Regions from separate parts of the Absiella sp. AM29-15 genome, predicted to be linked through region 2. Evidence: riboswitches for the same ligand, from Rfam matches in the RefSeq annotation. Region 2 holds a riboswitch; the other holds the start of a gene.
The links. Region 2 has a riboswitch for FMN ahead of DW761_RS15075 (ECF transporter S component). Riboswitches for the same ligand answer to the same signal wherever they lie in the genome.

Region 1: another riboswitch for FMN. It lies ahead of DW761_RS20175 (ECF transporter S component); the one in region 2 lies ahead of DW761_RS15075 (ECF transporter S component).

Annotation. Positions count from the first base shown of each region.
Region 1 is NZ_QVFL01000029.1:213-7,978, reverse strand. Features, by position in the region: gene hslO (Hsp33 family molecular chaperone HslO) at 1-579, shown strand, start outside; gene dusB (tRNA dihydrouridine synthase DusB) at 569-1,570, shown strand; gene DW761_RS20180 (peptidylprolyl isomerase) at 1,567-2,172, shown strand; FMN riboswitch at 2,286-2,407, shown strand; gene DW761_RS20175 (ECF transporter S component) at 2,484-3,080, shown strand; gene DW761_RS20170 (pyridoxamine 5'-phosphate oxidase family protein) at 3,093-3,548, shown strand; gene DW761_RS20165 (RNA 2'-phosphotransferase) at 3,592-4,137, opposite strand; gene DW761_RS20160 (hypothetical protein) at 4,216-4,968, opposite strand; gene DW761_RS20155 (sigma-70 family RNA polymerase sigma factor) at 4,974-5,447, opposite strand; gene DW761_RS20940 (hypothetical protein) at 5,523-5,753, shown strand; gene lysS (lysine--tRNA ligase) at 6,231-7,712, shown strand.
Region 2 is NZ_QVFL01000015.1:107,129-125,107, forward strand. Features, by position in the region: gene DW761_RS15000 (extracellular solute-binding protein) at 1-149, opposite strand, end outside; gene DW761_RS15005 (ABC transporter permease) at 149-1,000, opposite strand; gene DW761_RS15010 (ABC transporter ATP-binding protein) at 1,002-2,579, opposite strand; gene DW761_RS15015 (helix-turn-helix domain-containing protein) at 2,596-3,129, opposite strand; gene DW761_RS15020 (helix-turn-helix transcriptional regulator) at 3,505-3,840, shown strand; gene DW761_RS15025 (hypothetical protein) at 4,535-4,828, opposite strand; tRNA gene DW761_RS15030 (tRNA-Val) at 4,983-5,058, opposite strand; gene DW761_RS15035 (ArsR/SmtB family transcription factor) at 5,154-6,230, opposite strand; gene DW761_RS15040 (MFS transporter) at 6,247-7,491, opposite strand; gene DW761_RS15045 (esterase family protein) at 7,613-8,362, opposite strand; gene DW761_RS15050 (ATP-grasp domain-containing protein) at 8,359-9,549, opposite strand; gene DW761_RS15055 (polysaccharide deacetylase family protein) at 9,654-10,955, opposite strand; gene typA (translational GTPase TypA) at 11,083-12,921, shown strand; gene DW761_RS15065 (hypothetical protein) at 13,029-13,421, opposite strand; gene DW761_RS15070 (hypothetical protein) at 13,528-13,989, shown strand; FMN riboswitch at 14,027-14,143, shown strand; gene DW761_RS15075 (ECF transporter S component) at 14,235-14,855, shown strand; gene DW761_RS15080 (ABC transporter permease) at 14,863-15,597, opposite strand; gene DW761_RS15085 (SOS response-associated peptidase family protein) at 15,594-16,139, opposite strand; gene DW761_RS15090 (tetratricopeptide repeat protein) at 16,166-17,674, opposite strand; gene DW761_RS15095 (putative manganese transporter) at 17,751-17,979, opposite strand, start outside.

The DNA of each region.
Region 1 (7,766 bases), on a different contig from region 2:
GGTCATTTGGCTGTGGGTACTGCTGTTGGTACTGATGGATATTTAGAAGTCACAAAGGATTTCCATATGAAAGAAAATTGGAAAGGCACTGTAGCATTACAAAGTGGTGAAATTGGAGAAGATTTTGCATATTACTTTACTGTTAGTGAACAAACGCCAAGTGCAGTATCTGTTGGAGTTTTAGTGAATCCGGATGATTCAATTAAGGCAGCGGGAGCATTAATTATTCAAATGTTACCAGATGCTACTGAAGAGGATATTGTAAAGGTTGAGGCTGTTTTAGGAAAATTAAAACCAATGTCAAATTTAATTGATGAAAGTGAAAGCTTAGAATCAGCATTAAAAGATATGTTTGATGATATAAAGATTTTAAGTACACAGGAAATCGAATTTAAATGTGATTGTGATCGTGCCAAAATGAAACGTGTTTTAACAACATTAAGTAAAGAAGAACGTATGAAAATGATAGAAGAAGATCATGGATGTGAAATTACATGTAACTTTTGTGGTGAAAAATATAAATTTGATGAAGAAGAATTAAAAGAGTTAGAAAGGTTTTTAGAACAGTATGCCAAATAATACTTGGAAAATAGGAGATATAGAAATAGCAAACCAGGTTGTAATTGCACCTATGGCGGGTATTAGCAATCCAGCGTTTCGCGTGATATGTAAAGAGTTTGGCGCAGGTCTTATTTATACAGAAATGGTTAGTGATAAGGCATTATATTATGAAAATGAAAAGACTATTGGTATGACAGATGTAGAAGAAGGCGAGCATCCTCTAACGATGCAGATTTTTGGACATGATATAGAAACAATGGTTTATGCAGCAAAGCTTTTAGATACAAAAACAGATTGTGATATTATAGATATCAATATGGGATGTCCAGTGACTAAAATTGTTAAATCTCAAGCAGGAAGCGCATTAATGAAAGATGTAGATCATGCAATAAAAATGACAAAAGCAGTAGTAGAAGCTGTTAAAAAACCAGTTACTGTTAAAATGCGTATTGGATGGGATATGGATCAAATTACATGTGTAGATTTAGCTAAAGGTTTAGAAGCAGTAGGAGTTAAAGCAATTGCAGTTCATGGCAGAACCAAAAAGCAGATGTATGAAGGACATGCAGATTGGTCTTATATTAAACAAGTAAAAGAAGCAATTACAATTCCTGTTATGGGAAATGGAGATATAAGAAGTGGAGAAGATGCAAAACGTATGCTGGATGAAACAGGATGCGATGCAGTAATGATTGGCAGAGGGGTATTAGGAGATCCTTGGTTAATTAAGGAAGTAGTGCACTATCTTGATACAGGAAAACAATTACCACCAGTGTCTATGGAAGAAAAATTTATGATGGCAAGATTACATGCAAAACGATTATGCAATCTGAAAGGTGAGTATGTAGGAATGCGTGAAATGAGAGGACATGCGGCATGGTATGTGAAAGGATTGCCTGGTTCTCATAAATTAAAAGATGCATTAACGAAAATGGAAACATTTGATGAAATGAACCAAATTTTAGACTTATATATGGCGGAGATGAATCGTAAGGCGGTGAAAGAATGAGAAAGGTTATATCTGTTTGTATGATGATTTGTTTTATGTTAACGATAAGTGCGTGTGGGACAAAAGAAACACCTAAACCTACAGAGCAAGTTTCAGAAAATTTATTAAAAGGTAAGCATCACGCAGTTATTGATGTGAAAGATTATGGGACAATAGAATTAGAATTGGATGCAGATACAGCGCCAATTACTGTTACTAATTTCGTGGAATTAGCAAAAGACGGTTTTTATGATGGCTTGACATTCCATCGTAATATTGAGGATTTTATGATTCAGGGTGGGGATCCTAATGGTAATGGTACTGGAGGATCTAAACATACAATAAAAGGTGAATTTAGCGCAAATGGTGTGGAAAACAATATAAAACATGAGCGTGGCGTTATATCAATGGCTCGTTCGCAAGATTATGATAGTGCCAGTTCACAATTCTTCATTATGTATGAAAAGGCTTCTCATTTGGATGGGCAATATGCTGCATTTGGAAAAGTCACAAAAGGGCTGGATGTATTAGATAAGCTTGAGAAAGTAAAAGCAATAGATAACAATGGATCAGTTGAAGCATCACAACAGCCTGTGATAAATAGCATTAAAATTTTAGATTAAAGAATGTTGGAAACAGCATTCTTTTTTAGATTAAGCTTGCTCATTATCAAAAATAGGGCTATAATAAAAAACAAGCAGATATGTGTCAGACACAAACTGTTTCAAAATTGAATCAAAGTCTTTGTGGCGGGGTGTAAGTCCCTACCGATGGTAAAGTCCATGACCCGCAAAATTCGCGGCTGATCTGGTGTGATTCCAGAACCGACGGTAATAGTCCGGATGAGAAAAGACATTTTCTGTGTACACCTGGAGGCGAAGTTTTTTTTCGTTTCCAGTTTTTTTTTGAAATGGAGGTGTTGTGTTTGAAAAACATGACGACAAAAAATCTTGCTCTTATAGGAATATTAGCAGCATTAGGTGCCATTTTAATGGTATTTCGATTTCCGATACCATTGTTGCCACCGTTCCTGAGCTTTGATTTTGCACTGATTCCTGAATTGATTGGAGGATTTGCCCTAGGGCCATGGAACGCACTTGCAATTATTATTGTCAGAGTATTGATTCAGCTAATTATCAATGGTACAAATAGTATGTTTACTGGAGAAATACAAAGTTTTCTATTAAGCTGTGCCTTGATACTTCCGGCAAGTGCATATTATTTAAAACACAAAACCAGAAATGGTGCTGCTATTGGGATGTTATTAGGTATAATTATTTGTACTGTAACAGCAGTAATTACAAATCTATATCTGATTATTCCATTTTATGTTTCACTTTATCAAATGGATATGAGTAGTATTTTAGCGATGTGTAAAGAAGTGAATCCAGCAGTAAATTCAATTGAAGGAATGGTGTTGTTAGGCATTATCCCGTTCAACTTGATTAAAACAGGAGTGAATGGATTAATTACGTTTCTTGTATATAAAAAAATTAGTCCTATGATTCATCGATTCGCGTATAAACGATAGGAGGAAAAGAAAATGACATTCAAAGAAGGAAAAGACTTATTATTTAAAAAATTAGGAGATTATAAGATTATGGCATTGGCATCCAGTGTAAATGATTATGTGATGGTTAGAAATGTTAGCTGCTTGATTTATGATGATAAAATTTATTTTAAGACAGATAAAAACTTTAGGAAAACCCAACAGTTATTCGAAAATCCAAGAGTTGCACTTTGCGTTGGAGGTGTACAGGTAGAAGGTATTGCAGAAAATAAAGGGCTTGTTGTTGATGAGCCTGATCACAAATTTGAAACGCTGTATAAAAAATATCTTTGGCAAAGTTATAATGCATATAGTCATGAAGATAGTGAAATTATTATCGAAGTGACCCCAAAGTTTGTAGAAATTTGGGATGAGGATGAGCATCGTAATGCATTTCAAACTTTTGTAGATTTTGAAACAGAAAGTGTAGAAGTAATACCTTATGATTAAAAAAATCCAGAGCTTAGTGTAATCGTGTTAAGCTCTGGGTTTTTTATAAGTTATCAATATATTGTTTTGGAAGTGCTTCACATAACCAAGTAGCATCATTAGCATCATAAAAAACAATTCCATCATCAAATGCTTCTTTTGCGTTAATTTTTAAAATGATTGGATAATCATCGTGACGTTTTCCAACAAGATAGGCAGTATGACGATCACTGGATAAATGCACATATTGTCTGTGCTTTGCAATAAGGCCTTGTCTTTTGATAGAATCAAGAAATCTTCTTGCTGTTCCATGATATAAGAAATCAGGTGGCTTTTTTTCGTTATATTTTACTTTAACATCAAAACTATGTCCGTAATATGCACGAATTTTATCTTTTTTTAACTCAAAACGCTTTTTTTCTGAATGTGCAATCATTTTCTTGAGATCAGAAAGAGTGACATCTTGTAACTGATTGACTGTTTGTAAAGCATTAAGCAAATCATCAATAATGCACCAACCTTCTTCATCTAATTGAAGATTAAATTCTTCAGGGTGATGTCGCAGAGCATAGGATATCGTTTTACTTAATTTTAGTTCATTAACTGACATGACATATTTCACATCCTTTATAAATATAAATTAGTATATCATGAAATTAATTGCTTGGATGTTTTTACATATAATATTTTAGTGATGTTTTCCATGATGACCATTTTCATTAGTTGATTTTTGGCAGCTTTCTGGAATATTATTTGCATCATATAATGATAAAATCTTATATAATTCTTTCATGCTTTTATTTGATAAACCTTCTAAAGAATAATTGTTATCATAAGACAGGATTTCTTCTATAACACGATATTTTCCTATAGAATTATGTGAGTTATGAGCAGCTGTATGTGTTTCTTCGTCAATATGTGAACAATGATATTGTGAAGTAGAAAGCTTAGATTGCAATTTTTCCTGAACTAAGGTATCAAGCTGTGAAGATAACTGACTGTTCTTTGTATAAATTCCAATTTCTAATATACCATCTTTAAAATAGGCACGATATAATGGATCTTGTAATAATATATCAATTGCATCATCGATTCGCTTGTCTTTTAAATTTAAAGCTGAAATAATTTTTTTTGCGTCTTGGTTATAAGGCTTGATCGAGGTAATGATTAATTCACTATTGACTTTAAATTCCATGCTGGGATTTATATCAAATGACACAATAGCTTCTATATTACTATCATCTTCTGATGAAGGTGATGAATTAAATAAATATAGTATTGGAAAAGAAATAAAAAAGCATAGAAGTAAGATTGCGAAAGCCCACTTTCCTTTTGGTGATTGAGATTTTCTTTTTGTTACTTGCAATACATGAAGCATTGTTTTTTCTTTTAAATCATTATCAGCGTGTATATGATCTAAAGATTGTAGTGGTTTATTCAAGATAATCACCTCCAAGCATATAGCGCAATTTCCTTCGCACGTTTCATCCATGTATGTATTGTGTTTTCTTTCTTATGTAATATTTGGGCGATTTCTTTTATTTTATAACCTTTATAGTAATATAAATATATGACATTGCGGTAGTTCTCCTTTAGTTTTAATACATTTGAGAGTATTTGATCATCATGCGATTTAGTTAGAAAGGGAATGTTTTCATAGATTTCTAAATTATCATGCAAAATAACTTTTTTATGGAACCAGGAAGTTAAAGAATCTTTACATGCGTTTATACTTACTCTTATAAGCCATGCTTTCTCATGCTCGTCACTTTCAAAATGTGGTCCATTTGCATACTTTAAAAAGACATCTTGAAAAATGTCCTCAACATCTGCATCTTGCTTTAAATGAATAAAGCATATACGCTTTACCATATCAGAATAAGTATTAATGGCATGAATAATTTCCTCTTCGCTTCGCATAGAACCTCATTTCTTTTTTATTTAATTGTATTATACACTATTTGTGGTGCATTTGGTGATGGGTGTTAACAGTCCATGCACAATTTTGTTCAACTTGCGAAACACAATCATGGTTATGTTTGTATTGACTTTGATGAGTTTCAACACAGTCCTGATTCATTTGATGAGTTCTTTTCATTTATCGTGAACAGTTTTGATCATTTCTGTTTGGACAATCCTGATTGTCTGAGTGTTGATCACAATCCTCATGATGGAATCTATCACCAGAATAGGAAGCTGAAGCTGCATAAATTGGCTTTAATATAACAAAAGCACCTATTGCAATCAATAACACTATAAATAATGTAACAATCTTTTTTTTCATTTTAAATATCCTCCATTCACTAATAATACGAAATAATATATAAAAAGCTTTCAAAAAAATAAAAAAATTCATAAATAAAAAATACGATAAATTTTATCGCTAAAAAAATAGAGATTTCGTTTGACAAACAACTTCATTCTATATATAATCAGATGTGCAAATATGGCGTTGATAAGAGAGTAGAATAAATGGAAGTAATAGAGAGCATTTGATGGTGGAAAAGATGCATGGAAATTTATTTCGAAACAAAGACTTGGAGCCTTCCGAAAGGACGAATCATTCACGTTACGAATAGACTTAATGAAAGTCGCTAAGACTGTTTTAGGCAACTAAACAGTGAATTAGGGTGGTACCACGATCAAGCTCTCGTCCCTATGAGGAAGAGAGCTTTTATTATGAAAAGAAAAGGAGTAAATAACATGGAAAAGTTGACAGAACAAGAAAAAATTCGTCGCCAAAAGATGCAAGACCTTATTGATATGGGCATTGATCCATTTGGACATGCGTATGAAAGAACACACAAATCAGGACAAATACGCGCAGAATATGAAAATTTCACAAAAGAAGAATTAGTTGAAAAAAACGTAATTGTTAAAATTGCTGGACGTATTATGACAAAACGTCGTCAGGGAAAAGCTGGATTCATGCATATTCAGGATTTAGATGGCAGAATGCAGATTTATGTGCGTAAAGATGTCATCGGAGAAGATCAGTATGAAATATTCAAAAAATCAGATATCGGAGATATAGTAGGTATTGAAGGTATCGTTATGAAGACGGATCATGGAGAATTATCTGTTAAAGCGACAGTATATACACATTTAACAAAAGCATTACGTCCTCTACCAGAAAAATTCCACGGTTTGCAGGATGTAGAAGAACGTTATCGTAGACGTTATGTAGATTTGATTATGAACGATAACAGTAAACGTATTGCATTAACAAGACCAAAAATTATTCGTGCAGTTCAGCGTTACTTTGATGGAAAGGGATTAGTAGAAGTAGAAACACCAGTGTTACAGCCAATTCTTGGTGGAGCAGCTGCTAGGCCATTCATCACACATCACAATACATTAGATATGCCTTTCTATTTACGTATTGCAACAGAATTGCCTTTAAAAAGATTAATTGTTGGTGGATTAGAAGGCGTTTATGAAATAGGTCGTTTATTCCGTAACGAAGGAATGGATGCAACACATAACCCAGAATTTACTACAGTAGAAGCTTATGTAGCTTATTCAGATTTACATGGTATGATGGATTTGATTGAAGGGTTATTTGAATATGTAGCTATGGAAGTACTTGGTACTACAGAAATTACATATGGAGAAAAAGAAATTTCTTTAAAAGCTCCTTTCAGAAGATTGCACATGGTGGATGCAATCAAAGAAGCATGCGGTGTCGATTTCTGGAAAGAAATGAGCTATGAAGAGGCGTGTGCAATCGCCAAAGAGCATGAAATCGAAGTAGAAAAGAAACACAATAGTGTAGGGCACATTATCAATTTGTTCTTTGAAAAATATGTAGAAGAAACACTAGTACAACCTACATATATCTATGGACACCCTACATCAATTTCACCATTGGCGAAAAAGAATCCTGAAGATCCTAGATTTGCAGATCGTTATGAGCTGTTTATTGATGGACATGAATATGCAAATGCATTCTCAGAATTAAATGATCCAATTGATCAAAGAGAACGTTTTGAAAATCAGTTAAAACTTCGTGATTTAGGTGATGATGAAGCTAATGAAATGGATGTTGATTATGTAGAAGCATTAGAATATGGATTACCTCCTACGGGTGGTGTTGGTTTAGGTATTGATCGTTTTGTAATGTTACTTACAAATTCACAGACCATTCGTGAAGTTTTATTATTCCCACACATGAAGAATAAATAAATTATATAAGATAAGCACATTAATGTATTATTTGCAGATGATGTGCTTTTTCTT
Region 2 (17,979 bases):
TTTGTGTACCATTGTAAAGAGAAACCATCAAAACTTGTTAGAGATCGGCTTCCATTAAAAGAGAATACCAACATATATAAGATTGGAAAATAGAAGAAAACCAATACCAGCGCTAATATCAGACGGCGGGAAAATTTACGGTCTTTCATTATATATTCCCTCCTTTTTTGGCACGCACGGTGTCATCTCCTTTATCCAGACGACGTGTCACATACATACTGATCATAATGATGATCGCCATAATTAAAGAGATTGCACTACCAAAGTTCCATTCACCAACGGTGATAAATTGATTTTCAATTACATTACCAATCATCATATATCCCCCGCCTCCCATCAATTTTGGGATAACGAAGCTGGATACACTTGGCAAGAAAACCAAAGTAATACCAGATATAACACCAGGTAATGATAAAGGTAATGTAATACGACGGAATCGTTCTACACGATTTGCGCCTAAATCATTGGCAGCTTCCAACAAAGAATGATCCATCTTTGCTAATGAGCTTTCGATTTGAAGAATCATAAATGGTACAAAATTGTACACCATACCAAGAATTACCGCAAAATCTGTATATAACAGTTTCGCTGGTTCCAATCCAAAGAATTGTAGAATATGGTTTACAAGACCATTATCCGCAAGGATTCCAATCCATGCATAGGTACGTACCAGCATATTGATCCACATTGGCAGGGTAATCAATAAAATCAACAGATTGCGTTTTCGATCAGATGCCTTTGAAATCGCATAAGCTACCGGATATCCTATCAGGATACATAAAATCGTTGTGATAAATGCAATCCTTAAGGATAACCATAAGGTTTTCAAAAAGTCAGGGTCTGTAAAGAACTTCTTGAAATTATCAAATGTAAATTGTAAAGTCGCTACATCATTGCCCTGTGTCGTAAATGCATATACAACAATCAGAAACATAGGGATGACGATCATTGCGATCATCCATACAATATATGGAATTGTTAAACGTTTAAACGTTTTCATCCTAGTATCCCATCTTACTCATAACATGGATATCTTCTGGGAAGAAGCTTAGACCCACTTCTGCTCCTTCTTCTGCGATATCTGTTGTGTGTACTTTGAATTCACGTCCCTGTGTAGAGAACGTTACTTCATAAGTACCTTCTGTGATATTACTTGGATCAAAATCATAATCTACGTTGCTGATTTCCACATCACTTTCATCACTCAGCTTCCAGCTTTGCGCATTTGCCCATGTTTTTAAATCTGTATCAATTGCGGCACTTTCTTTTAATTCATCTACTGTTTTAAAGAAGTTGAACGCAGATATTGCTTCATTTGCTTTTGGATTTTCTACATATTTCTGTTGAACAACGAATACTTTGATTGATACACTTGTTCCAGAACTTGTAGAGAAGGTTACAGGATATGTTCCTATTGTTTCAGGAATATCATATTCTATTTTATTTATAGAAATATATTCATCATTTTCAGGATCCCAAGCCTGTGCATCCGCACGTGCAATGATCTCTGCATCATTTAATTCTTTCACATCCTCAATATCCACATAGAAGTCATTGGCAGAAATTTTTTCTTTAGCATCACTGGACACAACATCATGTTCCTTTGTGACATTCATCATTACCGTTACATTGGTTCCAGGTACTGTTTCTACCATAATTTCATAATGAACACCTTTAAACAAAACAGATTTCACCACACCTGTCATTTTGCCATCCTCTTCTTTAACGATATCTAAATCTTCCGGACGAATGACAACATCGACTTTTTCATTTTTCTTAAAGCCAAAATCTACACAGTCAAAGGTAATATCGTCAAACATAACTTTATAATCATCCAGCATGACTCCGGGTATGATATTACTTTCACCAATGAAGTTTGCTACATAACGATTCTCTGGTTCGTTATAAATATCTGTAGGCGTACCTACCTGTTGAATCTCGCCATCCTTCATTACCACGATTTTATCAGACATTGTTAAAGCTTCTTCCTGATCATGGGTTACATAGATAAATGTGATTCCTACTTCCTGTTGGATCTTCTTTAATTCATATTGCATTTCTTTACGCAGCTTTAAATCCAAAGCACCCAATGGTTCATCTAATAATAAGACTTTTGGTTCATTTACAAGTGCTCGTGCAATCGCAATACGCTGCTGTTGTCCACCGGATAGTAATGTTACATTTTTCTTTTCATATCCTTCCAGACCAATCAGCTTCAGCATTTTTAAGACTTTCTGTTCAATAACATCCTTACTCATCTTTTTGATTTTTAAGCCAAAAGCGATATTATCATACACGTTCATATGTGGGAATAATGCATATTTTTGGAATACCGTATTCAATTCACGTTTATATGGAGGAAGATCATCAATCACTTCTCCATCAAATACGACTTTCCCTTCACTTTGTTGTAAAAAGCCACCCAAGATACGTAACAGCGTAGTTTTTCCACAACCGCTAGGCCCCAGCAATGTGACAAATTCGTTTTCATAAATGTCCAGGTTGATTCCTTTTAAAACCAGCTGTCCATCAAAATCTTTCACAATATTGCGAAATTCAATAAGTTTCTTTTTCTCCATTACGACTTCCTCCTCATCAAAAGCGTGGTGGTGTTGTGATCCACAAAACTTTTGCGTCATTTTTAGCGGTATTCTTTAAATAATTTTTCGCTTTTCCATTAATGTAAAAGGTTTCCCCTTTTTTCACAGGATATTCCTTATCTCCATAAACAAGTGTGATTCTTCCTTCCAGTACATAACCGAATTCTTCTCCATCATGTGGTTCAATCACCATAGATGTTTCATTGGTATGTAATTCTAAAAGGATAGGCTCCATTTCATTTTTCTGAGCATTTGGAACGATCCAGTGGATACAATATTCCTCATGTTCATCAATAAAGTAATCGTCTTTATGAAAGACAACTTTAGTTTCCTTACTGTCTTTGAAAAAGGTCGCAAGGTCTGTACCTAATGCTTCTAATATATCTTCTAATGTAGACACAGAAGGTGATGTCAGGTTACGTTCCACCTGCGATAGAAAGCCTTTGGTTAATTCACTGCGTGATGCAAGCTCTTCCAATGTCAGCTCATTTTGAATCCTTAACTGTTTGATTCTCTGTCCGATATCCATGACATTCCTCCTTTAGTTTAGTCCCACTAAACTTTTCGTATTATATTTGAAACAAGATTATTATACATATTTTTTCGCCATATGCAATAATTTCTAAACAAAAAGTTTAATATTTTAAACTTTTCACTATATAATCGAACACGAAATAACCAATATCTGTCCTCTTGGATATTTTATGTTATGATACCTGGGTATTTTTTTATTTCGTATGACGCAAAAAAGATGCAATTCTTTTTACAATTATGCTCTCCTATGCCATCATACTTTATGATACTATGATTTTATCTTTATTTTTATAATACCATTTGTAATGGTATTTTTCGTTGAAACAAATATTGTCCTTTATACTATATATTACAGAAAGAGGTGCATTCCATGCTTAAAATCGGAGGAATCATTAAAGCGGGATTAGAAAATAAAAACATGACACAGAAACAACTAGGGAGTTTATTGAACGTAAATCAGCGTACGATATCCAGTTATTGTAACGATATCTCATATCCAGATCTCGATACATTGACAAGACTTTGTACGATATTAGAGATTGATATCTGTGAAGTTTTACATCTTCATCAGACAAACAATATGCAATTTGTAGTTCAGGACGATAAAGAAATGCGTATTCTAAACGCTTTTCGACAATTGCCTGAACATAAAAGAAAAGATTTTTGTGATAGTATGATCCTATTGGCTAGTATTGTCAAACAATAATCACACAATTTCACAAATTTGCCCTATCTTTTTTCCGCATCTTTAGGTTATTCTATTACCAGACAAAGGTTTCTTTGTCTGGTAGAAAATAATCCCCCTAATTATTTTCTATACATTCTATCCCCTTAATAATTATTATTGAGAAAAAAGGCGTTCCCCTAAACGCCTTTTTTCTGTGCTAAAACCTTTATTCAAAGACTTTTCTTCATCTTTTTATAAATTGTTTTGTTTTAGAATGTTGCAAGTTTGTTGCAAATCATCAAATAAATAGAAATAAAGATTTTTACTTTTTATATCACTTTGAAGTTTGCTTCCGTATAATCCTTACAAAATGTCTTATACACATCATAAATCTCCACCATATTATAATCACATATTTTCCCTTATTTATCACATTATCATTTTACATTCTATTGATAACATATAGGGGAGCAAGGGAAAGTAAACCTTGCTTGTATGAATTATCATTCTCCCTAATGATAATTCATACAATTTTCTATCCCCTTAAATAAACATAATTATTTAGGAAAACCCGGAGCTCCCCCTTAACTCCGGGTTTTTCCTATTTCATTCATATTTTGACATCGTTATTTGTGACCTAATTGTTATCTAATGTACCGTTTATACAAAGTTATAAAAACCTTAATAATTTATAATTTATTTAAATTGATGAAGATAAATTATTCTAGCAGATTTAAATAAATACTTTTTCAATTTGTCTTTGCATATGATGATAATGTTGTTCACTGATCTGCTGATGCAAATACTTGTGATCTAACAGTGATGTTTCATAATCAACACATCGTTGATTTAATAAAATATACGTGCGTACACAATCTTGTTTCTTACAATATTGGGCAAAAGCTTGTCTGTGACTCTTCCAAATCTTACAAAAATACATAATGTCCTGAGAAAATAACTGTTGATGAAAAAAACTGCGTGTTTCTTTCATGTACTGATAGAAGTCCTGATATTCATGATCTTTCATCTTAACTCACCTCATGTATAGGATACAACACATTCTTACATTATTCATGTAAGAATGTGTTTTTTTATAACGTTGGTAAGTTAATTTATTTCAGCGGTTAATTTTCTTATATACAAAAAAACTGTCCGTTAATCGAACAGCTCGTTTACTATACTGGTGGAGGTTAACGGACTTGAACCGCTGACCCTCTGCTTGTAAGGCAGACGCTCTCCCAACTGAGCTAAACCTCCGTTTGTTTGCCTAAATATAATACCATATTATTCTAAAAATGCAAGATAAAATATATAAAAAAGTAAAAAATAACTATGATAAGGTTATACCATAGTTATTCATTTAACAATGTTTTTTCTACCTGTTGCAAAAAGCCTTTTAGATATTCGCGGTTTAAATGATAATATAAACGCTGGTTATCTTTTTCAAAGGTTACTAACTGGGCATTCATTAATGCCTGCATATGATAAGAAATGGTTGGTGTCGATAAATTGAGTTCATTTGCTATTTGTGCTCCATACGCCTTTTTATGAGATATAAATGTTAGAATATCAAATTTGCTGGGATCACTTAACAGCTTCAAAGTAGAACACATCTGTTCCTTTGTTATGTTATCTTCTTCATGTAACATCTTTCTGATGAGGACAATTCCCCAAAAAACGAATAGTATGTCTTTATCCTCTTTATGTATTTTTTCATTAAACATGAATGTAATTTCATTCACATCGGATAAAACAGGAATCACAACTACCTCTTGTACCTCATGAAAATGAACATTTAAACTATCACAGATATAAGTAAAACAGTCCTTGGTTTTATTTGTATAGGTGATATCTTCCAGATAAACATTTAATAATCTCTCATATACTTTGATGTGTTTCTCATATAACTGCATAATGCTTGAAATCATCATTTCTATTTTATCCAAATAGGTTTCTAATTGAGAATGAATCTTCCATATTTTCCATTTGATATCATCTTCATAAAGGACTTCATCTAAAAGGGCTGGTAAATCTTCTTCATTGATATCTTCTTTATAAATTTCTTTTCCTGAAGTGACAATCTTCCTTAAGAATGCGCAGGGATCTTTCTTATAGAATGATCGAATAGCGTGAAATGTTTTTTTCGTATCACTGCTTGTTTCTTCTTCTGAGCTGGTCTGCACAATAGCACGTACCAAAGAACTGTTTCCTTGTTTGTTTAAATTACGAAATAAATATGCTTCTTGTGGAAACTGTGCTTCCATCATCTTTCCAGCTTCTTCAATTAAAGAATACCATTCTTTTAAATCATCATTTTGCTCAGTAGATAAAGAATCTACATGTTTCAGTTCTAAATCCTGGTTTACATAATGCTCTAGAAGACCGATACATTCCAATATCGGTCTTAGTCTTTTTTCATAACGAATCATCGTCATTCCTCCATTTTTATAAATCGTTGAGTGACTTCATGAACATCATACCAGCAAATAACACAATTGTAAATATTCCACATACAAGAAGAATATCTAAAACACTGGCAAAGCTGCATACTCCACTTAAAATGAAGGATAAAATTGGCATTCCTGCTGTAGCAATTGCGGACAAGATAGAACTGGCTCTTGATACATAAGCTGTATCTACCCTGCTCATAAATGCAATATTTACTAAAGATATGATAATTCCTGCAAATAATCCAAATAAGAAACTGGATATGCCAATACAGATTCCAATAATTTCCATTGATGGTGCACCTGGAATAAGGGTCAAAGCTGCATAATAGACGCCCGTCATCATTCCACCGAATGCTAATAGAACATGATTAGAAAAGCGGCGGTGTGCATAAGGGTACAGGAAAGAGCCGACACCAATACCAATCGTCATCATGATGGATAACAAAGAAAGCATATAAGCAGGTGCATGAAGGATTCCACTGATATATGGTGCTTCAAATGAATTTAATGGAACCAATGTCATATTCATGATACAAGCCAGTATGGCAAGTGTGAATAGAATTTTTGTGCCCCTCAGATAGCGATAGCCATCTTTTAAATCATGTAAATAAGAAGCGCACTGTAATCGGATCGTTGCTTTTTTTTCGGCTTTTTCTTCCTGAAGAGGAATGGTAGCAATAAGAAATGCAGATATAAAGAATGTTAGCATATCGATAGCAACTGCTCCTGCAATCCCTCCAACACTTAATATCACACCAGCAATTCCTGTTCCAATCAACTCAAATATTCTGGCACTGGACTGATTTAATGATAAACCAAAATCATAGTCCTCCTTAGGCAGAATGCGTGGGATAAATCCCGTTTCTGCAGGATTTCTAAAGGATTCTAATGTGTTATTCATAAATGTGATGACCAGAAGAATCCATGGATACAATAATTGGTTGATATATAAGAGAATGATCAAACCCGTAAGCACGCCTCTACCTAGATCACATAAGACCATAACACGTTTTTTAGGCTGTTGTTCAACAATAGCTCCAGCGATTGGCTGAATAAGAATGTTAGGCAAAATATTTACCCCTAATACGATAGCAGACCATGCAGCTGAATCTGTAAGTGCATAAACAAGCCAGCTAAAGGCGATCATATCAATGGAATCTCCTAAACGATTGATAAGATTAGCAATTAAATTCTGCATAAAGCAGCGATGATGCATAATGGTACGGTATCCTTGTTTCATATGTATCTATCTCCTTTGTTTGACATATATATAATATTATGATAATAGATATTTGTCAACTGTCAATGTTAGATATCCATAAAATATATAAACAAAAAAAAGATCTGAATAAATCAGACCTTTAAACAACGAATTGTAAGAAGTAATCAATTTGTTTCTTCCACCAGTACCAGTCATGTGATACGTCGTATCCCCAATAGTCAATCCATACATCCAGATGTTTCTCTTCAAAAATCTGCTGCATCTGATGCAAGCTGTATTCCATTTCCTGCTCCCATGCACCTCGACCGCAGCATAAAATGACTTCTGATTTTTTATATAACTCCATATATGGGTGATCCATTGGCATATTTGGCAGATAATCACTTGGTGAATTCAAATATGTTAATTCATCATGATAGTCATGGAAGAAATAATCTGCATGATAAATACCAGACATGGCGATTACTTTATCGAATAAATCTGGTCTTCTTAAGAAGAAATTCAATGCATGAAATGCTCCTAAAGAACATCCACAGGTCATAATGCCTTTGATTTCTGTTTGTCCTGGATCATTGATTTCGTGAATTCTTGGGACTAATTCATCTACAATATAGTGATAATAACGCTCGTGTTGTTCAATGCGCTGTCTTGGATTGCCATCTTCTTTACTCCATGTTTCCGCATCAATGGAATCACAACAGAAGAACTGTACACGTCCTGCATCAATATATTCCTGAGCTGCTTCGATCATTCCAAAGTTTTCAAAATCGTAAAAGCGTCCATCCTGTGCCGGAAATACAAGACAAGGCTTGCCTGTTTCTCCATACACTTTAAATTCCATATCGCGGTTTAATTCATGAGAAAATTCCTTATAATATTCGATCTTCATACTGTTTCCTCCTTCTGGACATAGTCTATAAATGCATGTACTTCGTCCATCGTTTCAAAACAAGCGATAAATGTTTCATCTCCCATGGCATCCTGCCATATTTCTGGCAAATATTCATGCATCCGTATATGTGAACCATAGGTTTGCAGAATATCTTTTGTGCTATGACAATAGTGCCGATGATATTTTTGTGATGCATATACCCCATAATATGGTGCTTTCTTTAAGGAACGTGCACCATAGCCACAAACCATATCTGCCCATATTTGATAGGCATCAATTTCGTTGGCATAGTCAATCATATCTGCGGTATACCCGCCAGGTACACGCATATTGACTTCTAATCCTATTAAATCATCTTTCTTTCCCATTCCCTCTTTGTCGTGTGCGAGTCGGAAAAATTCTAAGTGGAACCATCTGCCTTTTGCTTTAAAGGCTTTTAAAACAGCCTTGCCTGCTTTTTTAAGATCAGATGGAATCTCACGCTCGCTGTAATATGCAAGATGGTTTTTCTGATTGACGATATCCATGATTCCTACAGGGAAAACATGTGATGTTTCTAATATGATGGTTCCCAAGCTGTCTACAATGCCATCATATGTAACAATTGTTCCCTCTATGAATTCCTCCATAACATAATTCTCATGAGGCTGTTTCATGAATTTTTCTACATCTTCATCACAATTCAGACGATAAGTCTGAAAAGCTCCAACACCATCTTTTGGCTTTGCGATACAAAGATATCCGCATTTCTGTACAAAGTCTTTGACCTGTGGATAAGACTGTACTTCAATTTGTCTGGCACTTTTGATATGTGCCTTTAAATACCCTTTTTTCATCAACGCCTTGTTTCTAACCATTTCCACTTCATCTTCCTGATAACCCGTGGTAATATGAAAATCCGTACGCAGTTTTGCGTCATATCGCATCCAGTATTCATTATTGGATTCCAGCCAGTCGATTTTACCATATTTGTATGAAAAAAACGCAACAGCTTTAAACAGCTGCTCATAATCATTCATATCATTGACATAATAGTATTCCTGCAAAGAGTGCTTACATTCATATGACAATGCTTCATATGGCTGATCCCCTATACCCAGCACATTGACACCATTGATTCTAAGGCTTTCACAAAACTTCCAGTAATTTTCAGGAAAGTTTGGGGATATAAAGATAAAGTTCATAACTATCCCAGCTTTCTGTTTTTTTTATTATAGCATACTTTTTTCAATATGTGTATATTTTTTGAATTTTTAAACGCTTACATAAACGATAAAAAAAGGAACTGCTACATTCCTTTCGCTTCATATAATTGTGATACAGTCACCAGTTGATAGCCCATTTCCTGTAATTTGGGTATGACGATAGCCGCAGCCTGTGCACTGGAGGCATATAGATCATGCATCAAAATGATATCCCCATCTTTTACATCTTTTAAGATACGCTCCACAACAATTTTTGCATCTCTATCCTTCCAATCTCTGGTATCCAGACTCCATGTCACAACCTTGGCATCCTCTGCGCATTTCACAACTGTATCATTTTTAATGCCATAAGGAGGTCGTAATACATGAGGATAAATATGCGTAATGGTATAAATACACTCCTTTGTTTCTTTGATTTCTTCTTCAATACCGGCTTTTGACAAGGTCGTTAATTGTTTATGTGAATAGGTATGATTACCAATTTCATTGCCTTCCAGCACCATTCGTTGCAAAAGTTTGGGAGCATTTTCTGCATTAGAGCCAAGCACAAAGAAGGTTGCACTGGCATTATATTCCTTTAATGCATCAAGGATTCTTTCCGTATATTTTGGACTTGGACCATCATCAAATGTAAGTGCCACCATCGGTTTATCTGGATCAATTGGTTTTACATTTTCATTTAATACCTGATCATATGGTACATAAGCAAAAGTCGTTTCAGGACTTAAATCGATATAATCTTTAAAATCTGTATACATGATTTCCATACTGGCTGCATTATCAAATAAATATCCCGGTGAAAAATAAAATACAACGCGATCTTTCTTCAATACGAAGGATGCGAAGTTTTCAACTGCAGCAGAACTATGCAGTTCAAAGTTTTTCTGGTTACATTCCTGTGGAAACCGCTCTTTAAAATATGTTTGTGCCTGATTAGATAAAGCGTGTAGATAATCTCCCTGAAAAATATCTTCTAAGCCTATAAAACGTTTTTCTTTACTATCATAAACAAGCGTTTTGATTTCTTCATGATTTTCATAAATACTCTCATATATATCCAGTCGAATAGAAAGATAGCGCTCATCTTTTACATAAGATTCATAACTGACATTATATTCCGCTTTACGCTTTTCTTTATACGCCTGTGTCTTTTCATCAAATGCTTTATGTCCATCTTCCACAATTGCTTTAATTTTATCGTCTAAATCATCAATTCCTGTTTTTGGATATAAAATACTATACACACTATGGTCCTTAAAGCCCATTTCCTGAATGCTTTCTCCAACCTCCTGATTAGGATTGTTTTTCTTTTTAAATGAAACATGCGAACAACTGCATAAAATCATCAGACACAAGAAAGGGCATACAATCTTTTTAAGTTTCATCTTCATCACCTTTTTCTTTCTAGTATATTGAAAAAGAAGTGAAAATAATGCATAAATATGCGAAAAAAGTTGTTATTATTGGAATTTCGTTATATTATTATAGTTGGTCTAAAAGGTGGAATAAAATATGAGCGAAAAAGAAAAAATTATAAATATAGCGGTCATTGCCCACGTAGACGCTGGAAAATCTACATTGGTAGATGCTTTCCTTCGTCAAAGTGATGTATTTCGCAGCAATGAAGAAGTAATCGATTGTGTTATGGACAGTAATGATTTGGAAAGAGAACGTGGTATCACGATTTATTCCAAGAACTGTTCAGTCATTCATGACGGTGTAAAAATCAATATCGTGGATACGCCGGGCCATGCGGATTTCTCCAGTGAAGTAGAACGTATCATTAAGACCGTTGATACTGTTATCCTGCTGGTTGACTCTTCAGAAGGTCCAATGCCTCAGACACGTTTTGTTTTAAGCAAAGCATTAGAAATGGGACTTCGTCCTATTCTGTTGATCAATAAGATCGATAAAAAAGATGCCCGTCCTCAGGAAGTTGTAGATGAAGTTTATGAACTGTTCTTAGACTTAAATGCTACAGATGAACAATTAGATTTCCCTATCCTGTATGGTATTGCTAAACAGGGTATTGCACAATACGATTTGGATACACCAAGTGATTCCATTGAACCATTGTTTAAGACAATCTTGAAACACTGTGATGTTTATCCTGATATGGATGATGAACCATTACAGATGCAGGTATCTGCTTTGGCATATGATGAATATATCGGACGTTTGGGTATCGGTAGAATTTATCAGGGTGTTTTAAAAGCACAGGAACAGATTGTCGTTTGTGATTCTTTTGGCAACTCTCGTACAAAAAGTACCAGCCAGATTTTCGTATATCGTGGATTGAGCCGTGTTTCTGTACAGGAAGCACATGCTGGTGATATCGTTGTAGTTGCAGGTATCGCAGATATCTCTATTGGTGAAACATTATGTGAAAAAGATCATGAAATGCCTCTTCCAAGTATTAAAATTGAAGAACCTACATTAAGTATGAACTTCATCGTTAATAAATCCCCATTCGCAGGCAAGAGTGGTAAATTCGTTACCAGCCGTAACTTGAAAGAACGTTTGGAAAAAGAACTGGAAGTAAACGTTGGTTTAAAAGTAGAACCTACTGAAAGTGGAGATTGCTTCAAAGTAAGCGGACGTGGAGAACTTCATATTTCTGTATTGCTTGAACAGATGCGCCGTGAAGGTTATGAAGTTGCTGTATCAAAACCAGAAGTTATCTTACATAAAGATGAAAATGGCAAGACAGTAGAACCAGTGGAAGAAGTTGTAGCAATCGCTCCTGAAGAATATTCAGGTACCATCATCAATAAATTGAACTTAAGAAAAGGTACCATGATTGATATGGTAGAAGAAAACGGATATGTACGTATCACTTATGAAGCACCTACAAGAGGACTTCTTGGTTATCGTAGTGAATTCATCAATGATACACGTGGTGAAGGAACTCTGGTACGTCGTATCAAAGGTTATACGCCTTACAAAGGAGAAATCCAGCAGCGTGCAAACGGTGCCATGATTTCAACTGAAACAGGCAGTGCCATGACTTATGCATTATGGAATTTACAGGAAAGAGGAACATTGTTTATCTCTCCACAGACAGAAGTATATGAAGGTATGATCATTGGTGAATCTGCTCGTACTGTTGATATGGATGTTAACCCATTGAAAAACAAGAAGCTGACTGCCATTCGTTCATCAGGAAATGATGAGGCAATGCGTTTAACTCCACCAAGAGTCATGTCATTAGAAGAAGCTTTGGAATGGATCAACGATGATGAACTTGTTGAAATCGTGCCAGATTGCATTCGTTTACGTAAAAAAGGTTTAACACCTCAAGATCGTAGACAATTCTATAGAGAAAGAGTTTCAGCTGAAGAAATAGAATAACTTGCATAAGACTGTCCAAATTTGACAGTCTTTTCTATTATATGTAAAGCTTTCATAGTACCTATGCCTTCACTTTTATACATTAAAAAAGCCTGAAATTTCAGGCTTTAAGATTTTGCATCAAATTTTGTACGACATTTTGGACAAGTTACTGTAATCTCACCTTTGCCCTTTGGAACACGCATTTCTTGTTTACAATTTGGACATTTCAGATATTTGTGTGTCTTACGATCTTTCCAACGCTTCTTCAGACTTTTCCAGCGAGAAGTTATTGGATATACCATACGAAGATATTTTGTGTTTTCTGCAGAACGTTTATAAACTTTTCGGCTAAACATACGAAAATAACTTAATACCAGTAACAAAACGGATATCCAGGAAACAAATGGTATGCGAAATAACGTTGCCAGTACCATAATCACAATTGCCAAAATCAGCAAAAAGAAATTCAACTGATCAACACCATAGCGCCCACGCATAAAATTCTGTAACCATTTCATGAATAAAAACTCCCTTCACTTGTGGGATATTATACCACTTTTCACATATATTTTCTAGTAAGCTTTTGATTTCATATTTTTTCACACAATTTGAAAGAAACTTCACATGAACAAAATGATATGGTATGATGAACACAAGGATGGTGATGACATGAATATCTTAATCGTATGCAATAATGGCTGTTCATCAAGTGTTTTAGTCAAACGATTAAATAATGAGCTTATGGCATCAGGTCTATCGAAAAAGCATCATATAGATCATGCCCAATTCATGTTTATGTATCTACAAAAGCAACCCTATGATATTATCATGCTTTGCCCACAGACTTATCATGAATGGCTGATGATGAAAAAAGATGATATAAAAGATACACCGATCTATATGATTCCACCAAAGCTCTTCGTGTCTTTTGATATAGAAAAAATGCTGGAAGATGGTGAAGATGCTATTCATCAATTTAAATCTGATCATAAAAATCCAGTCTTTTTTCCAGGAGAAGAAGCTTATATGAAAAATCGTAGATCGGTATCCTATCGAAAATTTAAAGAAAACAAAAAGAACATATGAATTGACAAATTTCTGATTTGTGCTAGTATATACATGACAAAAACTTCAGGGTCGGGTGAAATTCCCAATCGGCGGTAACCCCCGCAAGCCAATATGGCAGGAACCGTGTGAAATTCCGGTGGCGACAGTATAGTCTGGATGGAAGAAGTATGTGTTTTCTTTTTATGTAATCCCTAAAGGTTTTGTTGAAAACCTTTTTTATTTTGTAAAAGATAAAAAAGGCTGGCAAAAAAGGAGGAATTATTATGTCAGCAGGTGTTTCAACAAAAAACAGAAGCAGGATGAGTGTCAACACCATCGCAAAAGTCAGTATCTTAGGAGCTTTGGCCTTTCTAGTCATGCTGTTTGAGATTCCACTTCCATTTGCACCAGCATTTTATAAACTGGGCTTTGACGAAGTAATCGTTTTAATCGGAGGATTTGCCCTAGGACCATGGGCTGCCGTTTGTATTGAAGCGCTTAAAATCGCATTAAATTTATTGTTTAATGGTACCATTACCGCAGGGACAGGAGAATTAAGTAATTTTCTGATTGGTTTAGCTTTCGTATTACCTGCAACCTTTGTTTACCATCAAAACAAGACAAGAAAAAATGCTTGTATTGGATTGATTTATGGCACAATCAGTATGACGATTATGGGAGGATTGATTAATTACTTTATCATTCTGCCAGCGTATTCATTTTTCATGAAAATCCCATTAGATGCATTGATTGCAATGGGTACAGCGATTAATCCTAATATCAACGGTTTACTGGCATTTGTACTCTTATCTACAGTACCATTCAATTTATTAAAGGGTGTGTTGGTATCATTAATTGTCTTTATTTCATATAAAAAGGTATCCCCTGTGATTAAAAATCAATAGGAAGTTCTCAATGAACTTCTTTTTTTCTATATAAAATTAAATGTATGAAGATTTCCATAATCAAGGCTAATAAAATAATCCAGCCAGTCCATGCAAATACGCCTGTCATATCAAAGCTTACTTTACAATAATTCATTTGCCTTCCAATCCCATTTTGTGCCTGAGCGACGATTTCTGCCATGACACCTACTTTAAAGCCAAAGGATATTCCAGTCAGTAAAGAGGCCTTAATGGAGCTGTGAAGCAAAGGAATATAGATTTTACGAATCAAATATGATTTTTTTTCGGGATATATCTTCATCACATTAAGCAAATCCCGATTGATATTACCTAATCCCTCATAAAGATTGGCATACATCATGGGAAATAAGATTAAAAACGTAATGATAGCGGAGCTTTTCTCAGCACCAAACCACAATAAGATAATGATAACATAGGAAATGTTAGGAATACTCCTTGTTAATAGTAGTATTGGATAGAATAAATCATGAAATACTCTATGACGATAAGCAAGTGTTGCGCATAACATCGCCATGGTAAATGCAATGGTCAATCCTATAAAAACACGTAATAATGTTGTCGCAACCGCAACATAAAAGGACTGTGTTGACAATAATGCGAGCATATATTGTAAAACATCCAAAGGATAAGGCATCAAAAAATCATTATCTGTTCGTGAAGCAAAGATCTGCCATAATAGTATAAGGATAAAGACAGTGGTAAAAGAACGATATTTTTTCATAGATCTGGATCATCAAGTGAAAATGCTAGACCATCATTATCGACTGCAAATTCACAATCTCCTTTCAGATAACGCTCAATATCCTTTTCATGCAGAATGATTGGTGTACGATGATGAACAAACTTCATCTCCTTTTGTGCTTCTCCTGTCACAATGACGAATTCTTTCTTTTCATTATATATTCCTGCCAGATAAAAAAGCGGTTCCTCTTTTTCGTATATAAATACCTTTTTTTTATTCTTCCATTCATAAAAACCATTACAAGGAATTAAACAACGATGCTGTAACATTGGTAAAAATGTTTTTTTAGTTTCTATGCCTTCATTTCTTGCGTTGATTAACAGTTTGTTTTGAAAACCTTTCATGCCCCACTTCATAACATCTAAAGTATAATCGTTTTGTCCCTCCACCAAAACTAATGCATTTTGGGAAGGAAAAATTTCATGTTGGGCATAATGAGAGATGCTCATTTGTGTGATCTTTTGTTTTAATTTCGCAAAAGCCAGGGCTTCTTCAATTGAAAAATAATATCTTCCACACATAATCGCATACCTCCATTTCTATTAGCTTAACCTGGTTGTTTCTGTTTATTCATCTTTTCACGCAATGTTTCTATTTCCTCATGAATCCATGGTTCATCATAATCGCGTTCTAATGCCTCTGTGAAGCAGTTTATCGCTTGTCCGTATTCATGGATAGCCGCATATGTTTCTCCCATGACAGAGAATATCCAGCCATCTTGACGGCCTGCATCCTGTGCATGTTTCAAATAGGATAATGCCTGATCATATTGTTCAAGTCTTAAATAGCACCAGCCAATCATAGAGATATGCATTTCACTATCGGGATTTACAGCCAAAGCTTTTTCAAAATAAGCCAATGCCTGATCATAATCCTTTAATTGAGCATAGTCCCAGCCAAGCTCCCCATAATTCCATTCTTCTCCACCATACATATCAATTCTTTTTAAAAGTGTTTCAATAGCTTTTTCCTCTTTATCACAACGACCAAGGTTCCAAGCATATAAATCAAGCATTTCTTTACTTTTTTCACCAAGATCAAAGCATTTTTCACAAGCTTTTACAGCATTGGCATAGTCATTCATATCTGAATAACAACGGGCATAATGATATTGCATCCATATATTATTTGGAAATTCTGCACTAGCACGATCCAGATATGATAATTTCTTTTCATAATTTTTTTCTTTATGTGCAATCCAGATCATTTCCTGCCAGATCCATTCACGATCATTTTCTTCATCCCGCTGTAATGCTTTTTCATAATAACCAAGTGCCTGATCATAGTGTAAACAGCTTTCTTCTTTTTGATTCAAAGCATCATATACATCCCCTAATAGTGTTCTTACTCCTGTATCATCACGCCCACTGGCAAGGGATTGCTCCAGATGATCCACTGCTTCTCCATCATTGCCTAATTCATGATAAGCATTTCCTAATTCAAACTGCTTCCAGCCTTCATATTGGGAAGATGTTTTTTCAAGATATGTAATTGCTTTTTCAAAATCATTCACATGCTTATAAAAATTCACAAGATCAAAAATAGAATCATCATTTGGCTTCAGTCGATAACATTTTAAGAAATATTCTTCTGCACTCTGATAGTCTTCTTTTGAAAGATAACTATAAGCAGCTTGTGCTAACAGCCACACATTATTTTCATCATCCATCAAAGCATCTTCAAAACATTGAATAGCTTCATCATATTTCTGCATTTCTTTATAGCACCAGCCTTTTTCACCATGCAGCCATGGTTCATCAAAACCCAGCTTTAGTGCCTGATCAATTGCATCCAAAGCATCATCCAACTTGCCTAAACGATCATCTGCATAGGCAATCTGTGAATACATCCAGCCATCTTCTGGAAATAACTGTAGTCCTTTTTTTAAACAGATAATTGCTTCTTCAAAACGTTCCAGCTGATTTAATATCCATCCCATATTGGCGTAATAAAAAGGATCTTCCAACGCATGGATGTGATTTTGTTCTAAAAGGATTCTGGCATCCTCATATCTTTTCTCTTGTACCAATTGTTCAAATTCTTGTTTATAATCCATATATCTTTACCACCTTTATTGGTATTATACTATAAATTGAAAGTAAAAAAAACAAAAACCGAATCGAAGTTCGGTTTTAGAAAAACAACTGTAATAGGATGCCGGTCACAACAGCACTCATAAATAATATTAGCATAATTCGTATGATATCTTTTTTATTATCATACATTTTCAACATTACAAGTAACCCTAGCCCAGCACTTGTAATCAATCCTGCTGTCAACGAGCCAAAGCTGATGACCTGATCCAAATATAATTGAGCCAAAATCACGCTAGCGGCACAATTTGGAATAAAACCAGCAATT